3 regions of the Enterobacter wuhouensis genome follow, and region 1 is predicted to be linked to each of the others. Evidence: predicted binding sites of a transcription regulator. Region 1 holds the regulator's gene; each other region holds the start of a gene.
What was found. The regulator PhoB, encoded in region 1, activates phosphate uptake and scavenging genes when phosphate is short. The targets are predictions, from matches to a motif close to CTGTCATAAAACTGNCNNAT.

Region 2: the regulator PhoB is predicted to act here: its motif matches at 4,801-4,820, upstream of uvrB (excinuclease ABC subunit UvrB).
Region 3: the regulator PhoB is predicted to act here: its motif matches at 1,208-1,227, upstream of glpT (glycerol-3-phosphate transporter).

What each region holds. Positions count from the first base shown of each region.
Region 1 is NZ_CP142124.1:1,107,311-1,113,987, reverse strand. Features, by position in the region: gene proY (proline-specific permease ProY) at 1-1,004, opposite strand, end outside; gene brnQ (branched-chain amino acid transporter carrier protein BrnQ) at 1,086-2,405, opposite strand; gene phoR (phosphate regulon sensor histidine kinase PhoR) at 2,815-4,110, opposite strand; gene phoB (phosphate response regulator transcription factor PhoB) at 4,132-4,821, opposite strand; gene sbcD (exonuclease subunit SbcD) at 5,008-6,213, shown strand; gene sbcC (exonuclease subunit SbcC) at 6,210-6,677, shown strand, end outside.
Region 2 is NZ_CP142124.1:1,506,667-1,513,343, forward strand. Features, by position in the region: gene bioB (biotin synthase BioB) at 9-1,049, shown strand; gene bioF (8-amino-7-oxononanoate synthase) at 1,046-2,203, shown strand; gene bioC (malonyl-ACP O-methyltransferase BioC) at 2,187-2,942, shown strand; gene bioD (dethiobiotin synthase) at 2,935-3,636, shown strand; gene VPX56_RS07225 (ABC transporter ATP-binding protein) at 3,599-4,321, opposite strand; gene uvrB (excinuclease ABC subunit UvrB) at 5,073-6,677, shown strand, end outside.
Region 3 is NZ_CP142124.1:3,213,204-3,219,880, forward strand. Features, by position in the region: gene glpT (glycerol-3-phosphate transporter) at 1-1,099, opposite strand, end outside; gene glpA (anaerobic glycerol-3-phosphate dehydrogenase subunit A) at 1,351-2,979, shown strand; gene glpB (glycerol-3-phosphate dehydrogenase subunit GlpB) at 2,969-4,186, shown strand; gene glpC (anaerobic glycerol-3-phosphate dehydrogenase subunit GlpC) at 4,183-5,373, shown strand; gene VPX56_RS15340 (nicotinamide mononucleotide deamidase-related protein YfaY) at 5,406-6,605, opposite strand.

The DNA of each region.
Region 1 (6,677 bases):
ACCGTCACCCACGGCGTTCCGCGGCGTGAGGTTTTGGCAAACACCTTAGGCGCGCTGCCCTGCTCCGCCATGCCGTGCAGCATACGGCCTACGCCGAACACGTCGCTGTTGATCGCGGAAAGCGACGCGGTCAGCACCACAAAGTTCAGAATGCTGGCGGCAAAGGCGATGCCCATATGCTGGAAGGTCAGTACAAACGGGCTGCCGTTGGTGCCGACCTGGTTCCACGGGTAGATGGACATGATCACGAACAGCGTCCCCACGTAGAACACCAGAATGCGCATCGGCACGGAGTTAATGGCGCGCGGAATGGATTTCTCCGGGTCTTTCGCTTCACCGGCGGTAATGCCGATGATCTCGATGCCGCCGTAGGCGAACATTACCATCTGCAGCGACATCACCATGCCGAGCCAGCCGTTGCTGAAGAAGCCGCCGTTGCTCCACAGGTTATGGATGCCGGTCGGCTGGCCGCCGTTACCGATGCCCCAGATGATGATGCCGAAACCGGCGAGGATCATGATGATAATGGTCGCGACCTTGAAGAACGAGAACCAGAACTCCAGCTCACCAAACACCTTCACGCTCATCAGGTTGACGGCGCAGATGATCAGCACCACGCTCAGCACCCATATCCAGTGCGGCACCGCCGGGAACCACACGCCCATATAAATCCCAAACGCGGTCACGTCGGCAATCGCCACTATCAGGATTTCAAAGCAGTAGGTCCAGCCGGTGATAAAGCCGGCCAGCGGGCCCAGGTTTTCCTGCGCATAGCGGGAGAAAGAGCTGGCGGACGGGTTATGAACCGACATCTCACCCAGCGCGCGCATGATGATATAGGCCGCCACGCCGCCGATAATATAGGCCAGCAGCACGCTTGGACCGGCCATTTTGATGGCATCTGCCGAGCCATAAAAAAGGCCGGTACCGATAGCAGAGCCCAGCGCCATAAAGCGGATGTGGCGCGTGCTTAGCCCACGTTTAAGTTTGTTAGTGCTTTCCATTTAAATCTTGCCATTCAACACGAAAAAAACAAAAAACCACGGGGCCTTAAGCCCCGTGGTTAAACAGTTTGCTGCCGTTGATTAATGGGCGTTCGATGCAACCTCACGCCCTGCAGCACGGTCCCAGATAATCGCCAGAACCAGCGCAACAACGGTAGGCATCAGCCAGGCCAGGCCCTGCTCGGAGAGCGGCAGACGCTGTGTCCAGGCGGGCAGGATTTCTGCGAAGGCCGATGCTTTAATTCCGTCAAGGATACCAAAAATCAGGCTAATGAACATGGCTGGCGCAATAATTCGCGACGCGTTGTTCCACCATGGACGGGTAAAGCTCAGCACCACCAGCACGATGCACGGCGGATAGATGGCCGTCAGCACCGGAATAGAGACCTGGATCAGGTGGCTCAGACCGAGGTTCGACACCGCCATAGAGAAGATGCCGAGGATAAACACCAGCGTGCGGTAAGAGAGCGGCAGATACTGGGCAAAGAACTCTGCGCAAGCGCAGGTCAGGCCAACCGCCGTCACCAGACACGCCAGGAAGATCAGCACGGCCAGCAGCATACTGCCCGCACCGCCAAAGGTGTGCTGAACGTAAGCGTGCAGGATAGCCGCACCGTTCGCATTCTGGTCAACCAGCGTTGCGCTATCAGAGCCCAGGCGGAACAGCGCCAGATACAGGAGCGTCAGGCCAACACCGGCCATCAGGCCAGCCCAGATGGTATAGCGGGTCAGCAGGCGCGCTTCGGTCACGCCGCGAGAACGCGCGGCGTTAACGATAACGATACCAAACACCATCGCGCCCAGCGTATCCATGGTCAGGTAGCCGTTAACGAAGCCGTTAGAGAAGGCCGCGTTCTGGTACGCATCCATCGCCGTGCTGATAGGACCGGCTGGCCAGACGATAGCGGCAACCGCCAGCACGATCAGCGCGACGATTTTCAGTGGAGCCAGGAAGTTACCCACGGTATCCAGCAGCTTGCCAGGATAGAGGGAAACCAGAATCACGATCGCGAAGTACACCAGGCTGTAGATAAACAGCGGCATCGCGCCGTCACCCGTTAGCGGAGCGATCCCCACTTCGAAGGAGACGGTCGCCGTGCGCGGAGTCGCAAACAGCGGGCCAACGGCCAGATAGCAGACGGTCGCCAGCAGAACGCCAGCCACTTTGCCAATCGGGGTGCTGAGACTGTCCACGCCGCCGCCGACTTTCGCCAGCGCAACAACGGTGAGGACCGGCAGGCCCACGGCAGTAATCAGGAAACCAAACGCGGCGGTCCAGACGTGTTCACCCGCCTGTAAGCCAACCATTGGAGGGAAAATGATGTTACCTGCGCCAACGAACAGCGCAAATGTCATAAAGCCCAGCGCGATGATGTCACGCGATTTTAAGTGATGGGTCATAAAACCTTACTGCCTGTGGATGTGGTGTTGAAAACGTTGAGAATTTCGCCATCCCTCGCGGGACAATACAGCGGAAAATTTACTCAATTTCAGCGGGATATGCTCCCGTCCTGGCGTGGCGAAGAATAGTTTTTCGATTTACCACGCAAATACAGTCGGTCTGACAGTATATGGGGGGCAATTTAAACGCTTATAACGTTTAAAGGCAAGGAGGGATCGTAAAACCAGAACAATATGCCAGCATGAAAATACAGACCAGCATAATACGCCAGTTATAAGAAAAACGCATGGCTAATCATGCGAACAAAAAAGCATCAACCGTATAAAATTCACTCGCGTTTCGCTTGACCGCAAAGCAAACAGGCCAGCGTGCGCTGGCCTGTGGAAAGGTAAAATGACACGCCTGCCGTCAGGCGATCTTTTTGGCAATTAATCGTTCCGGGATGACGAAGCTAAAGCGGGTTCCCTTCCCCACCGTGCTCTGTATATCAAGACGGCTTTCATGGTGGTTCACGGCATGTTTCACAATCGCCAGCCCCAGGCCACTCCCTCCTGTCTGCCGGGATCGCGCTTTATCCACACGGTAAAAGCGCTCGGTCAGGCGTGGAATATGCTCTGGGGAAATGCCCGGCCCGTTGTCCTCAACGCTAAATTCCGCGCCCGTCGACGTATGCTGCCAGCGCACCCGAATATGCGTCCCTTCCGGCGTATGGTTCACCGCGTTATACACCAGATTGGAGACAGCGCTGCGCAACTCATCTTCGCTGCCAAGCACCTTGAGACTGTTATCAACCTCAAAGGTAAGCTCGTGTTTTTTATGGCTGAGCGTCTGCGCTTCACGCTCAACAACCCGCAGCATCATCGGCACGTCGATGGTGTCAGTCAGCGCGAGCGAAGGCGCTGCCTCAATTTTCGAAAGCGTAAGCAGCTGCTTAACCAACCCTTCCATCCGGTGCGTTTGCTCACGCATGGTGTGCAGCGCTTTCTCGCGCGGCGCCCCTTCCAGCGTTTGCTCCTGCATCATCTCCAGGTAGCCCTGAAGCACCGTCAGCGGCGTGCGCAGCTCGTGGCTAACGTTGGCAAAGAAGTTACGCCGCGCCCCTTCCAGCTGGTGCATCTGGGTTACATCGCGCGCCACCATCAGCCACTGCCGATCGCTGTAGGGCATCACGCGAATTTCCAGGTGCCGGCCATTATTGAGCTTCAGATTGTGCGGGCGGGTAAAGTCACGCTTTTTCAGATACAGCGTGAACTCCGGATAGCGCAGAAGGTTGAGGATGTTCTGTCCGTTATCGTCCGGCCAGCGCAGGCCAAGAAGCTGCTGTGCCAGGCCGTTACACCAGAAGATGGTCCCTTCTTCTGTGGTCAGAATGACCGCATCCGGCAGCGACTCCGCGCCGCTGCGGAAACGCTTGATCAGGCTTCCCAGCTCGCGGCGGCGCTTTTTATTACGCATCTGCATCTGGTGCAGACCGTATAAGAGCGGCTCCCAGCTCCCGCTTCCCGGCGGAGGCGTCATACTTCTGTCAACCCACAGCCACCAGGAAAGGCGCAGCAGGTTCCAGAAATGCCAGATCAGTAATCCCGTAACCGATGCCAGCAAAAACCAGGGCAGATGTCCAAGAAAGGCCCCCAGAATGAAGGCCGGAATACAGCATAAGATCAGTTCAAAGACGAGCCTTTTCCATGACAGACGTTCCAGCACGCGTCACACTCCTGTCATTGTTCAGAAACGGGTTGAGAAACGATAACCCGTGCCGCGGACCGTCTGCACCATGCGATCGTGGCCGCTCAGTTCCAGCGCTTTACGCAGGCGGCGAATATGGACGTCAACCGTCCGGTCTTCGACATAGACGTTAGTCCCCCAGACGTTATTCAGCAACTGCTCGCGGCTGTAGACGCGTTCCGGATGGGTCATGAAGAAGTGCAGAAGTTTAAATTCGGTAGGCCCCATATCGAGGGGATTTTCGCCCGTCATCACCCGGTGTGAGGTGGGGTCAAGGCTCAGGCCCTGCATCTCGATCACCTCTTCCACCGCCATCGGGGAAATGCGGCGCATCACGGCTTTGATGCGGGCGACCAGCTCTTTCGGGGAGAACGGCTTGGTGATGTAATCGTCCGCGCCGGTTTCCAGACCGCGCACGCGATCTTCCTCTTCACCGCGCGCCGTGAGCATCACCACCGGAATATCGCGGGTCATCGCTTCACGCTTGATGTGTTTGATGAACTGCAGACCAGAGCCGCCGGGCAACATCCAGTCCAGCAGAATCAGGTCGGGCCAGGGTTCATTCAGCTGGTTCACCGCGCTGTCATAATCTTCCGCTTCAACCGGCTGGAAGCCATTTTGTTCGAGCACGAAGCACACCATTTCACGAATTGGAGCTTCATCTTCTACGACCAGAATACGTCTCGCCATACTTTGCCCTGTCTTATCTTATTAAGTTACAAGTTTGTAATGCGGCGTCATTATGCGTCAGATTTATGACAGATTTATGAAAAACAGTACCACTATAAATGGCAAACTGTTGTTTTATTACAGCGGTTATTTTCCGCCCCCTGAAAGTTTATAATCCCCTCCACCATTTTTTGCCACGGATCTGTTATGCGCATACTTCACACCTCGGACTGGCATCTGGGTCAAAACTTTTACAGCAAAAGCCGCGCTGCTGAGCATGAAGCGTTCCTGAACTGGCTGCTGGACACGGCCCAGTCTCGCGAGGTTGACGCGATTATCGTGGCGGGTGACATCTTTGATACCGGCTCGCCGCCGAGCTATGCGCGCGAGCTTTATAACCGCTTCGTGGTGAATCTGCAGCAAACGGGCTGTCATCTGGTTATTGTTGCTGGCAACCACGACTCCGTGGCGACGCTCAATGAGTCGCGCGACATTCTGGCCTTTCTCAATACTACCGTGGTCGCCAGCGCCGGACACGCGCCGCAGATCCTGAAAAAACGCGACGGCACGCCGGGTGCGGTGCTGTGCCCAGTTCCCTTCCTGCGCCCGCGCGATATCGTGCAAAGCCAGGCGGGACTGTCCGGCGGCGAAAAACAACAGCATCTGTTACAGGCCATCACCGACTATTATCACCAGCAGCATGCCGATGCCTGCGCCCTGCGAGGCGACCAGCCGATTCCGGTGATTGCGACCGGGCATCTCACCACCGTCGGGGCCAGTAAAAGTGACGCCGTACGTGACATCTATATCGGTACGCTGGACGCCTTTCCGGCGCAAAACTTTCCGGCCGCCGACTATATCGCGCTCGGGCACATTCATCGGGCGCAAATCATCGGCGGCTGCGAGCACATTCGCTACTGCGGATCGCCTGTCTCGCTCAGCTTTGATGAAACCGGCAAAGCAAAATCCGTGCACCTGGTGAGCTTTAGCGAGGGCAAACTCAGCGCCGTTGAGACGCTGGAGGTGCCCGTCACCCAGCCGCTGGCGGTGCTAAAAGGCGATCTGGCGGCCATCACTGAGCAGCTCGAACAGTGGCGTGGTGCCGAGCAGGTTCCGCCCGTCTGGCTGGATATCGAAATCACGACCGACGACTACCTGCACGATATGCAGCGGAAAATTCAGGCGCTGACGGAAGACCTCCCCGTGGAGGTTTTACTGGTGCGCCGCAGCCGGGAACAGCGCGAGAAAATTCTGTTAAGCGCACAGCGTGAAACGCTTAGCGAGCTCAGCGTTGAAGAGGTATTTGAGCGTCGGCTATCCCAGGAAGAGATTGACGACGTGAAGCGCAAAAGGCTTACCGAGCTCTTTGCGCTTACCCTGCACGCGCTCAATGACGAGGAAGAAAACGCATGAAAATTCTGAGCCTGCGTCTGAAGAACCTCAACTCACTCAAGGGCGAGTGGAAGATCGACTTTACCGCCGAGCCCTTTGCCAGCAACGGTCTGTTTGCCATCACCGGCGCGACCGGGGCAGGTAAAACCACCCTGCTCGACGCCATCTGTCTGGCGCTTTATCACGAAACGCCGCGTCTGCAGAAGGTGTCGCAGGCGCAAAACGACCTAATGACGCGCGACACCGCCGAGTGCCTGGCGGAAGTGGAATTTGAGGTAAAAGGCGTTGCCTATCGCGCCTTCTGGAGCCAGAACCGCGCCCGCAACCAGCCGGACGGGAACTTACAAGCACCGCGCGTAGAGTTGGCGCGCTGCGAAGACGGCAAGATCCTGGCCGACAAGGTCACGGATAAACTGGAGCAAATCGCGACGCTCACCGGGCTGGACTACGGCCGCTTTACCCGCTCAATGCTGCTCTCACAGGGA
Region 2 (6,677 bases), 400 kb from region 1:
GAAGCCCAATGGCTCACCACGCACGCTGGACGATGTCGCAAGTCACTGAATTATTCAATAAACCTTTCCTGGAGCTGATGTTTGAAGCGCAGCAGGTGCACCGTCAGCACTTCGACCCCCGCCATGTTCAGGTCAGCACGCTGCTGTCGATCAAAACCGGTGCCTGTCCTGAAGATTGCAAATATTGCCCGCAGAGCGCGCGCTACAAAACCGGCCTGGAGTCCGAACGGCTGATGGAGGTGGAGCAGGTGCTCGACTCGGCGCGCAAGGCGAAGAACGCCGGCTCGACCCGCTTCTGCATGGGCGCGGCGTGGAAAAACCCGCACGATCGCGACATGCCCTATCTGGAGCAGATGGTCAAAGGCGTGAAGGAGATGGGCCTCGAAGCCTGCATGACGCTCGGCACGCTGAACGACGAACAGGCGCAGCGCCTCTCGGCGGCGGGGCTGGATTACTACAACCACAACCTCGACACCTCGCCGGAGTTCTACGGCAACGTCATTACCACGCGTACCTATCAGGAGCGCCTCGACACGCTGGATAAAGTGCGTGAGGCCGGGATCAAGGTCTGCTCGGGCGGTATCGTGGGCTTAGGTGAGACGGTGAAAGATCGTGCCGGACTGCTGCTGCAGCTCGCGAACCTGCCGACCCCGCCGGAAAGCGTGCCGATCAACATGCTGGTGAAGGTTAAGGGCACGCCGATGGCGGACAACGAGGATGTGGATGCGTTTGATTTTATCCGCACCATCGCGGTGGCGCGCATCATGATGCCGACCTCGTTCGTGCGCCTCTCTGCCGGTCGCGAGCAGATGAGCGAGCAAACGCAGGCAATGTGCTTTATGGCGGGCGCCAACTCCATCTTCTACGGCTGCAAGCTGCTGACCACGCCGAACCCGGAAGAGGACAAAGACGTGCAGCTGTTCCGCAAGCTGGGGCTGAACCCGCACCAGACCGAGGTGCTGACGGGCGATAACGAACAGCAGCAGCAGCTGGAGCAGCAGATTTTCAACGCCGATACCGACCAGTTCTACAACGCGGCAGCCGTATGACCTGGCAGGCACGTATCAATACCGCGCTGGACGAGCGTCGGGCGGCGGACGCTTTTCGCGTACGCAACGTCGTGGAGAAGGGCGCGGGCCGTTTTCTGATCCGCGAGGGGCGGCGGTTCTGTAATTTCTCCAGCAACGATTACCTCGGGCTGAGCCAGCATCCGGCCATCGTTCGCGCCTGGCAGCAGGGCGCGGAGCGTTACGGGGTAGGCAGCGGCGGCTCGGGCCACGTGAGCGGATACACGACCGCGCACCGCGCGCTGGAAGAGGCGCTTGCCGACTGGCTGGGCTATCCGCGCGCGCTGCTGTTTATCTCCGGCTTTGCCGCCAATCAGGCGGTGATTGCCGCGCTGATGGGCAAAGACGATCGTATTGTTGCCGATAGGCTTAGCCACGCCTCGCTGCTGGAGGCGGCAAATTTAAGCCCGGCTCAGCTGCGCCGCTTTGCCCATAACGATGCGGGGCAGCTCGCTACGCTGCTGGATAAACCCTGCGACGGACAGCAGCTGGCGGTCACCGAGGGCGTGTTCAGCATGGACGGCGACAGCGCGCCGCTTGCCGCGCTGCAGGAGGCGGCAAAACGGCAAAACGCGTGGCTGCTGGTCGACGACGCCCACGGCATTGGCGTGATGGGCGAAGAGGGGCGCGGCAGCGCGCACCTGCAGAATGTTAAACCCGAACTGCTGATTGTCACCTTCGGCAAAGGCTTTGGCGCGAGCGGCGCGGCGGTGTTGTGCAGCGAGTCCGTTGCCGACTACCTGCTGCAGTTCGCGCGGCATCTGATTTACAGCACCAGCATGCCGCCCGCGCAGGCCGTGGCGTTATCCGCCTCGCTGGCGGTGATCCGAAGCGCTGAGGGGGAAGAGCGTCGCCAGCGCTTAAACGGGCACATCGCCCGCTTTCGCGAGGCGCTGCGCGCGCTGCCGTTCCGGACGACGGACTCTCAAAGCGCTATCCAGCCGGTGATTGCAGGCGACAACAGCCGCGCGCTGTCGCTGGCGGACGGGCTACGCGAGCGCGGAATGTGGGCCACCGCCATTCGCCCGCCAACCGTGCCCGCAGGGACAGCCCGTTTGCGGCTGACCCTGACGGCGGCGCACGAGGCGCAGGATATCGATGCACTTGTGGAGGCGCTACATGTCGCCGGTCAATAAGCAGGCCGTCGCGGCGGCCTTTGGCAGGGCAGCGCGCAGCTATTCACAGCATGATGAACTGCAGCGACAGAGCGCGAAGGGGCTGCTTGCCGCACTCGGTGAATATAATTTCCCGCAGGTGCTGGACGCCGGCTGTGGGCCAGGAGGCAACAGCCGCTACTGGCGCGACGCGGGAAGCCACGTCACGGCTCTCGACCTGTCCGCACAAATGCTTGATGAAGCGCGCCAGCAGCGGGCCGCAGACCGCTATCTGCAGGCGGATATCGAAGCCATACCGCTGGCGGACGCGCAGTTCGATCTGGTCTGGAGCCACCTGGCGGTGCAGTGGTGCACCAGCCTGCCGCAGGCGCTGGCTGAACTTTACCGCGTAGCGCGACCGGGCGGGAAGGTGGCCTTTACCACGCTGCTGGAAAGCTCGCTGCCGGAGCTTAATCAGGCGTGGAAAGCGGTGGATGCGCAACCGCACGCGAACCGTTTCTTATCGCACGAGCAGGTGACGCTGGCGCTGTCCGGCTGGCGCTATCGCAGCGCGGTGCAGACCATCACCCTCAATTTTGACGACGCGCTCAGCGCCATGCGCTCCCTCAAGGGGATTGGCGCTACGCACCTGCACGCCGGGCGGGAGAGAAAACCCCTGACCCGCGGGCAGCTGCAGCGCCTCGAGCTGGCCTGGCCGCAGCAGCGGGGTGAGTTCCCGCTCTCTTATCAACTATTTCATGGGGTTATTGAACGTGGCTGAACGCTATTTTGTCACCGGAACGGATACGGAAGTGGGTAAAACGGTGGCCAGCGCCGCGCTGCTGCAGGCCGCGCGCCTGCAGGGAAAATCCACCGCAGGATATAAGCCCGTTGCCTCCGGCAGCGAGATGACGCCGGACGGATTACGCAATTCCGACGCGCTGGCGCTCCAGCGCAACAGCACGATTGAACTCGCCTATTCCGCGGTGAATCCGTACACCTTTGCCGAGCCGACCTCGCCGCACATCATCAGCGCCGACGAAGGACGTCCGATAGATTTTGCCGTGCTGTCTGCCGGATTGCGTTCGCTGGAAGAGCGGGCCGAGTGGGTGCTGGTGGAAGGCGCGGGCGGCTGGTTTACGCCGCTTTCGCAAGAGCAGACCTTTGCTGACTGGGTACAGGCCGAGCGTCTCCCGGTGATCCTGGTTGTCGGCGTGAAGCTGGGCTGCATTAACCATGCGATGCTGACGGCGCAGGCCGTGCAGCAGGCAGGACTGCCGCTGGCGGGCTGGATCGCTAACGACGTGGTTGCGCCGGGGAAACGCCATCAGGAGTATCTGGCAACGCTCAGACGCGTGCTGCCCGCGCCGTTCCTCGGCGAGATCCCGTGGCTTCCTGACGGTGCGGACAATGTCGAGACCGGCCGCTATCTCGATATCAGCGCCTTGCCTCTCGCGACATCCAGTGAGCGATAAGCTCATCATCAAGCTCGTTAACGTGGCCCTGCGCCACGTTACGCCCGCGATAAAGCATGCAGAAGCGATCCGCGAACCGACGGATAAACGACAGCTGCTGCTCTGCCAGCAGGACCGTCATCCCTAACTCCTGACTTAGCCTCACCAGCAGCTGCCCTAGCTTCTGGGCGAAGCTCTGTCCGGCGCCGTGCATCGGCTCGTCCAGAATCAGCACCTGCGGTCGATTGACCAGCGCATTGGCCAGCGCCAGCTGATACTGATCTTCCGGTGAAAGGGCGTTGGCGCGGGTTTGCCGCAGGGCGTAAAGCTGTGGAAAAAGATCGTAAATATCGCTTTTCACCGCAGCATCAGGCATACCCGTTGCCCGCACCGCAATGTGCAAATTATCTTCTATGGTCAACTGGGAAAAGATCCGCCTGTCCTGCGGAACATAGCCAATGCCCAGCAGGGAACGCTGCTCGGGTATCTTGCTCAGCAAATCGCAGGGCGGGGCACCGGCTTCATGCCAGACGATCGTACCACTCTCAACCGGTAACGCACCGGTGATGCAGTTCATCAGGGTTGTCTTGCCCATCCCGGGTAAACCCACAATTCCGGTGCATAAGCCTTTCGGTAAATCTAAATCGACATTCCATAGCGTATGTTGGCTTCCGTAGAACTGATTCACTGCGCGCAGACTCAACATCTTTCTCTCCTTAAAATGCGTATGGGCAAGGCTCATTCTATTTTCTGCAAAATGCCTGCCAGAACCCTTAAATCGTTTAAAAAAGAGCCTTTTTTAGGAATAAGTCGCTGCTTTGCGGCCTGCAGGCTGCAGGAGTGCACCGCGACAGTGCTGGAGAGAGAAGGAGGATGGTGCAGCGCCATGATGACGGAATTGTGAGTAAGATCTCACCAATACGTTATGTGCGGCTCAGCTGATGAATAGCAAAAAAGAGCTATAAAAATTTTTTGTCGCCGCTTCGTGGGAAAAACCGGGAATTTGCCGAGTGGCGCGCCATATGGGCTGGAAGCAGTTATCCACTATTCCTGTGGATAACCATGTGCATTAGAGTTAGAAAACACGCGATAAGCGAGAGAATACGCGGGTTACGCGCAAATTGGTGCGAAACGCGGCTTTAAGAAATATCGTTTAATTATTAAAGGGTTGGATAAAAGCAATCACCGTCACGAAAGTGTCACTCGCTGCCCTAAAACGCCCATTACACAGCTTGACAAATGTTAAAAAAGGAAAACTTCTGGGGATAACCCGTATCGGCTGGTGTTTTATCTTGTCCCTGTCTAAATTCCGACCGGGATCGCGCTAATCATTCATGCGCTACTCTAAATATCCTGACATGCCACTGGTTTTTCATCCAGTGTTTTTTACTGGCATTCCTGGCCACAACGAGTAAAATTATTCACCTGCCGCTTTTTACGTCATCAGGTTGTCGCCAATGAGTAAACCGTTCAAATTGAATTCTGCTTTCCGTCCTTCAGGCGATCAGCCTGAGGCGATACGTCGTCTCGAAGAGGGTCTGGAAGACGGGCTGGCGCACCAGACGCTGCTGGGGGTGACCGGTTCGGGTAAAACCTTTACCGTTGCTAACGTTATTGCGGATTTGCAACGCCCCACGATGGTGCTTGCCCCCAACAAAACGCTGGCGGCGCAGCTGTACGGCGAGATGAAAGAGTTCTTCCCGGAAAATGCGGTGGAATATTTCGTCTCCTACTACGATTACTACCAGCCTGAGGCCTACGTCCCCAGCTCAGACACCTTCATCGAGAAGGATGCCTCGGTAAACGAACATATCGAGCAGATGCGTCTGTCGGCGACGAAGGCGCTTCTGGAGCGTCGCGATGTTGTTGTGGTGGCATCGGTTTCAGCCATCTACGGTCTGGGCGATCCCGATCTTTACCTGAAGATGATGCTGCACCTGACTCAGGGGATGATCATCGACCAGCGCGCGATACTGCGCCGTCTGGCCGAGCTGCAGTACACCCGTAATGACCAGGCGTTCCAGCGCGGCACCTTCCGCGTGCGCGGGGAGGTGATCGACATCTTCCCGGCCGAATCGGACGATATGGCGCTGCGCGTTGAGCTGTTTGACGAAGAGGTTGAACGGCTGTCGCTGTTCGACCCGCTGACCGGACACGTTGAGTCGACGATCCAGCGCTTTACCGTCTACCCTAAAACGCACTACGTGACGCCGCGCGAGCGTATCGTGCAGGCGATGGAAGATATCAAAGTCGAGCTGGCCGATCGTCGTAAAGTGCTCCTGGCGAACAACAAGCTGCTTGAAGAGCAGCGCTTGAGCCAGCGTACCCAGTTCGATCTGGAAATGATGAACGAGCTGGGCTACTGCTCCGGTATCGAAAACTACTCGCGTTACCTTTCCGGGCGCGGGCCGGGCGAAGCGCCGCCAACCCTGTTTGACTACCTTCCGGCGGATGGCCTGCTGGTGATTGACGAATCCCACGTCACGATCCCGCAGATCGGCGGGATGTACCGCGGCGACCGGGCGCGAAAGGAGACGCTGGTGGAGTACGGCTTCCGCCTGCCGTCGGCGCTCGATAACCGTCCGATGAAGTTTGAAGAATTCGAGGCGCTCGCGCCGCAGACCATCTACGTATCGGCAACGCCGGGCAACTATGAGCTGGAGAAATCCGGCGAGGACGTGGTGGACCAGGTGGTGCGTCCGACCGGGCTGCTTGATCCTATTATCGAGGTTCGTCCGGTTGCGACGCAGGTGGACGACCTGCTCTCCGAGATCCGCGCCCGTTCCGCCATCAACGAGCGCGTGCTGGTCACGACGCTGACCAAACGCATGGCGGAAGACCTGACGGAGTATCTGGAAGAGCACGGCGAGAAGGTGCGTTACCTGCACTCGGATATCGATACCGTAGAGCGCATGGAGATCATCCGCGATCTGCGTCTGGGCGAGTTCGACGTGCTGGTGGGGATCAACCTCCTGCGAGAAGGTCTGGACATGCCGGAAGTGTCGCTGGTAGCCATTCTGGACGCCGACAAAGAGGGCTTCCTGCGTTCCGAGCGTTCGCTG
Region 3 (6,677 bases), 2.1 Mb from region 1:
GCATCACCGGACCGTAGATCAGGAAGCCAATCACGATCATACAGGCCATATCAACGCCAGGATTGCCCGGCGGGTTGAGCCAGTACACGACGGTCGCGATGGTGACCAGGGTCATAAAGAACACGCCCGTCGCACCGCGGTTGCCGCGGAACACTTTATCCGACATCCAGCCGCAGAGCAGCGTGCCCGGGATCCCGGCATATTCATACAGGAAATAGGCCCAGGACGATTTATCCAGCGCGAAGTGCTTCACCTCTTTCAGGTAGGTTGGTGACCAGTCGAGGATGCCGTAGCGCAGCAGGTAAACGAAGACGTTCGCCACCGCGATATACCACAGCAGCCTGTTAGGCAGGACGTACTTCATGAAGATCTGTTTTGCGGTCAGCTCTTCTTCGTGCTCCTTGCTGTAATCATCCGGATAGTCGTTTTTGTACTCTTCAATCGGCGGCAGGCCGCAGGACTGCGGCGTATCACGCATCAGCGCGAAGGCAATAATCGCCACCACGATGGCGCCAAAGGCGGGCATATACAGCGCGGCCTTCCAGTCGTTGAACCAGGCCATGCCGAGCAGGAACAGCAGAGGCGGAATACCGCCGCCAACGTTATGGGCGCAGTTCCACACCGACACGATGCCGCCGCGTTCTTTCTGCGACCACCAGTGCACCATGGTACGCCCGCACGGCGGCCACCCCATCCCCTGGAACCAGCCGCAGAGGAACAGCAGCACGAACATAATCGCAATGCTGGAGGTTGCCCACGGCACAAAGCCCATAAACAGCATCACCGCAGCGGCCAGGATCAGGCCAGCAGGCAGGAACACGCGCGGATTCGAGCGGTCCGATACCGAGCCCATAATGAATTTGGAAAAACCGTAGGCAATGGAGATCCCCGACAGCGCGAACCCCAGATCGCCGCGGGAGAAGCCCTGCTCCACCAGATACGGCATGGCGAGCGCGAAGTTTTTACGTACCAGATAATACGCCGCGTACCCGAAGAAAATCCCCAGGAAGATTTGCCAACGCAGACGGCGGTAAAGCGGATCTATTTCTGCCTCAGGCAGACGCGCCCTGTGCGGCGCAGGTTTGAAGATACTGAGCATAACAGCCTCCGTGGCCTTGTATTGAGAGAGCAGGTGGCTCGCACCTGGATTCCAGAGGCGGGGATGTTAAGAAATCACGGTGATTGTTACTGTGAATCAACGCACAGATTGTTACAGAAATATGACAGGATGCGCAAAAAAGCGCATGAAATCACGTTTCACTTTCGATTTGCGCGCGTTTATGTTCGAAATCAAACAAACCACATTATTGATGTGGCTAAATGGTAAAAAACGAACATAGAGGGTAAACAATGACCATTCACGATCCTCGCTACAGCGATGTGATAATCATTGGCGGTGGTGCCACCGGCGCCGGGATCGCCCGTGACTGCGCCCTGAGAGGCCTAAGCGTTACGCTGCTGGAGCGCCATGATATCGCCACCGGCGCGACCGGGCGCAACCATGGCCTTTTGCACAGCGGCGCGCGATATGCGGTCACCGACGGCGAATCCGCGCGCGAGTGTATTGCCGAAAATCAGATCCTCAAGCGCATCGCCCGACACTGCGTTGAACCCACCGACGGCCTGTTTATTACCCTTCCCGAAGATGACCTGTCGTTTCAGTCGACCTTTATCACCGCCTGCAATGCAGCCGGTATTCAGGCAGAGGCGATGGACCCGGCGCTGGCGCAGCGGCTGGAACCCTCGGTGAACCCGGCGCTTATCGGCGCGGTGAAAGTGCCTGACGGCACCGTCGACCCCTTCCGCCTGACCGCCGCCAATATGCTGGACGCCCGCGAGCACGGCGCGCGCATACTGACCGGGCACGAAGTGACCGGGCTTATCCGCGAAAGCAGTACCGTGCGTGGCGTACGGGTCTTTGATACGCAGTATAACGAGCACAGCGAACTGTTTGCCGCCGTCGTGATCAACGCCGCGGGGATCTGGGGGCAGCGCATCGCAGAGTACGCCGATCTGTCGATCCGCATGTTCCCGGCCAAAGGGTCGCTGCTGATCCTCGATCACCGCATCAACAACCATGTCATCAACCGCTGCCGCAAACCGTCCGACGCCGACATTCTGGTACCTGGCGATACCATTTCGCTGATCGGCACCACCTCCACGCACGTCGACTACAGCGAGATTGACTACAACCGCGTGACCGCCGAAGAGGTCGACATCCTGCTGCGCGAAGGGGAAAAACTGGCTCCGGTCATGGCGCAGACGCGCATCCTGCGGGCCTACGCGGGCGTGCGTCCGCTGGTTGCCAGCGACAATGACCCGAGCGGGCGCAACGTCAGCCGGGGGATCGTGCTGCTCGATCACGCCGAGCGCGACGGGATGGAGGGCTTTATCACCATCACCGGCGGCAAGCTGATGACCTACCGCCTGATGGCCGAGTGGGCAACCGATGCCGTCTGCCGCAAGCTGGGGAATACCGAACGCTGCGTGACGGCGGAACAGCCGCTGCCCGGCTCGCGGCAGTCCACCGAGAAGACGCTGCAAAAAATCATCTCGCTCCCCGCGCCGCTGCGCGGGTCCGCTATCTACCGCCACGGCGACAGAACGCCGCAGTGGCTGGGTGAAGGTCGCCTGAGCCGCAGCCTGGTGTGCGAGTGCGAAGCGGTCACCGCCGGGGAAGTGCAGTACGCCGTGGAGAATCTGACGGTGAATAACCTGCTCGATTTACGCCGCCGCACGCGCGTCGGGATGGGGACCTGTCAGGGCGAGCTGTGCGCCTGCCGTGCCGCCGGGCTATTGCAGCGTTTTCACGCCACCTCCTCTACCCAGTCGCTTGCTCAGCTCAGCGATTTCCTGAACGAACGCTGGAAAGGCATTCAGCCCGTCGCCTGGGGGGACGCCCTGCGCGAAAGCGAGTTCACCCGCTGGGTCTACCAGGGACTTTGCGGCCTTGAAAAGGAGCCACAGGATGAAATTTGATACCGTGATTATCGGCGGCGGCCTGGCGGGCCTGCTCTGCGGCATTAAGCTCACGAAGCAGGGGCTGCGCTGCGCCATTATCACCCGGGGTCAGAGCGCCCTGCACTTCTCGTCGGGATCGCTGGATCTGGTGGACGACGCCTGGCGCGATAAACTGCCGCCCGAGCACCCCTATCACCTGATTGGCGCGCAGCATATTGACCGCTTTGCCCTTGAAACCGAAGCGCTGCTGGCAGAGTGCGGCGCGCGGCTGCAGGGCAGCGCGCGGCAAAACCATCAGCGCGTGACGCCGCTTGGCACCCTGCGCTCCGCCTGGCTCAGCCCGGAAGACGTTCCCGTCGCACCGTTTAAGGATGAGACCGTGCTGGTGGTCGGCATCAGTGGTTTTCTCGATTTTCAGCCGCACCTCGCGGCGGCATCGCTCTGTCGCCAGGGCGTTAATGCAGAAACAGCGGAGATAGACCTGCCCGAGCTTGACGTTCTGCGCGATAACCCCAGCGAGTTCCGGGCGGTCAATATTGCCCGACTGCTGGATAACGAAGATAAGTGGCCGCTGCTCTATGAAGCGCTCAAACCCCTCGGTGAGAAATACGACGCGCTGTTTATGCCCGCCTGCTTTGGCCTTGTGGACAACCGTCTCTGGCGTTGGCTGTCGGAACGTCTTTCCTGCACCCTCGGGCTGCTTCCCACGCTTCCACCGTCCGTTCCGGGCATTCGCCTGCATACCCAGCTACAGCGCCGGTTCGTGGCGCAGGGCGGCGTGTGGATGGCGGGTGATGAAGTAAAAAAAATCACGCTGAACGGCGGCGAGGCCAGCGAGGTGTGGACACGAAACCACGGCGATATTCCCCTTCGGGCACGCTATACGGTGCTGGCCAGCGGCAGCTTTTTCAGCAACGGATTGCTCAGCAGCCGGGAGGGCATTCGGGAGGCGATCCTGGGGCTGGACGTCCGGCAAAGCGCCTCGCGCGCGGACTGGTATCAGAGTGATTTCTTCACCCCGCAGCCCTGGCAGCAGTTCGGCGTGATTGTCGATAACCAGCTGCATCCGCAACTTTCCGGTAAACCCGTCAGTAATCTCTTTGCCATCGGCTCGCTGCTGGGCGGCTACGACCCCATCGTGCAGGGCTGCGGCGGCGGCGTTTGCGCGGTGACGGCGCTCCACGTGGCAGAGCAGATTATCCAGCGCACGGAGGCTGAACGATGAACGATACCCGTTTTGAAAGCTGCATCAAATGCACGGTATGCACCACCGTCTGCCCGGTCAGCGGCGTCAACCCGCGCTACCCCGGTCCGAAGCAGGCCGGGCCGGACGGCGAGCGTCTTCGCCTGAAGGACGGCAAACTGTACGACGAGGCGCTAAAATACTGCATCAACTGCAAGCGCTGCGAAGTCGCCTGCCCGTCGGATGTTAAAATCGGCGATATCATCCAGCGCGCCCGCGCGCGCTACAGCACGCAGAAGCCGACGCTGCGCGACGCGATCCTAAGCCATACCGACCTGATGGGCAGCGTCTCGACGCCGTTTGCCCCGCTGGTGAATGCCGCAACCGCACTCAAGCCGGTGCGCCAGCTGCTGGATGCCACGCTTAAAATCGACCATCACCGCAGCCTGCCGAAATATTCTCACGGCACCTTTCGCCGCTGGTACAAATCCGTCGCGGCGGAACAGGCGCAGTACGCCGATCGGGTGGCCTTCTTCCACGGCTGCTACGTGAACTACAACCATCCGCAGCTGGGAAAAGATCTGCTCAAGGTACTGAATGCCATGGGCACCGGCGTGGAGCTGCTGAGTCAGGAAAAATGCTGCGGCGTGCCGCTGATTGCCAACGGATTTACGGATAAAGCGCGTAAGCAGGCGAAAAGTAACGTCTCGTCGCTGCGCGAAGCCATTGTAGACAGGGGGACACCGGTGCTGGCCACCTCCTCCACCTGCGCCTTTACGCTGCGCGATGAATATCCGCACCTGCTGGACGTGGATAACACCGGCCTGCGCGAACACATTGAGCTGGCGACGCGCTTCCTGTGGCGCAGGCTGGACAGCGGAAAAACGTTACCGCTGAAGGCCTTACCGCTTAAGGTGGTGTACCACACGCCGTGCCACATGGAAAAGATGGGCTGGTCATTGTATACGCTTGAGCTGCTGCGGCTTATTCCGGGGCTGGAGCTGACGGTGCTGGACTCGCGCTGCTGCGGCATCGCGGGCACCTACGGCTTTAAGCGTGAAAACTACGCCACCTCGCAGGCGATTGGCGCCCCGCTGTTCAGGCAGATTGAGGAGAGCGGCGCGGACATCGTGGTGACCGACTGCGAAACCTGCAAATGGCAGATTGAGATGTCCACCAGCAAGCGCTGCGAACATCCAATCACCCTGCTGGCGAAGGCGCTGGGCTAAACGTTGCCGGGGCGACGGCCCCGGCACACGGCTCACTCAACGAACAGCGATTCTACGACGTTGATCCAGCCGTGCTCGCTGGCAACCTCTTTACCGTTCAGCCAGCGGCGGAGCATGTTCAGCGCCATCATGGCGCACACTTCCTGCCGCACCGCCACGCTGTGGCGCGTGATGCTCATTTTCACCCGCAGGGCGTGGGTGCCTTCCGGCGTCGCGAGGGCAAAATTGAGATGCTCGTCGTCCACGCCGCCAACGGCCAGCGCCAGCCCGGCAAAATGCTTCACCCTGCGCTCGGACGCCCAGCGCGCGGTCTGCGCCAGCGTCTCCTGCTGGAACGGCACGACTTCGCTTGCCAGCAGGGGAGCGTCGGCACGCGAAAGCTGCAGCGCCAGCAGGCCGCCGGTGAACTGCTCGCTTAGGGTGACGCTCAGCTGGCGGGCCTGCAGGTTCTGCGCGATCTGCGCGGGCAGCCCTTCCGTTCCCTCAAAGATCAGGCTCTCGCCCGCCACGCGCTGCACTTCAGGCCATATTGCCAGCATGGCGGCTTTTTCCGTCGCCGGGCCGGTCAGCTTGAGTTCGATAATTGGCATCGACGAGCGATAGCCCATCGAGACGCCCGGCGGCAGCTGCAGGTGGTCAAGGCTCTGCGCCAGATCGCTTTCCGAGCGACCAAAGGTGGTCAGGCGCAGGCACAGCGGCGGCTCCGGCAGCGTAAAGCGCTGGCGAAGGCGGGGCAGGATCTGCTGTTCAACCATCACCTTAAATTCCGACGGCACGCCCGGGGTGAAGAACATCAGGCAGCGGTTGAGCTGAACGGCGAATCCACAGGCGGTGCCGACCGGGTTATCCACCAGCTCCGCGCTGGCGGGGATTTCGGCCTGCTTGCGGTTGCTGGGTGCCATCACGCGTCCACGATCGGAAAAGAAGCGTTCCATCTGCGTCAGCCACGCCTCGTGCAATACCAGCCCCTCGCCTTTGGCGGTGGCGGCGGCCAGCGCGCTGAGATCGTCGCTGGTGGGGCCGAGTCCCCCGTTCACAATCAGCACGTCGCACTGCTCGCTACGCTCGCGAAGAATATTCACCAGCGACTCAAGATTGTCGCCCACGGTGTTGCGGCGCGTTAAGGGTAATCCTTGCTCAAAGAATACATCGGCAAGCCAGGCGGCATTGGTGTCAATAATTTGACCATGCAGCACTTCGTCGCCAGTGGATAGCATTTCCACGTTTATCATTGTGTTCTCCCACTTCTATGGTCAAAACACTATAACGCATATGGCACGAGGGAGAAGAGAGAAACAGGCGCG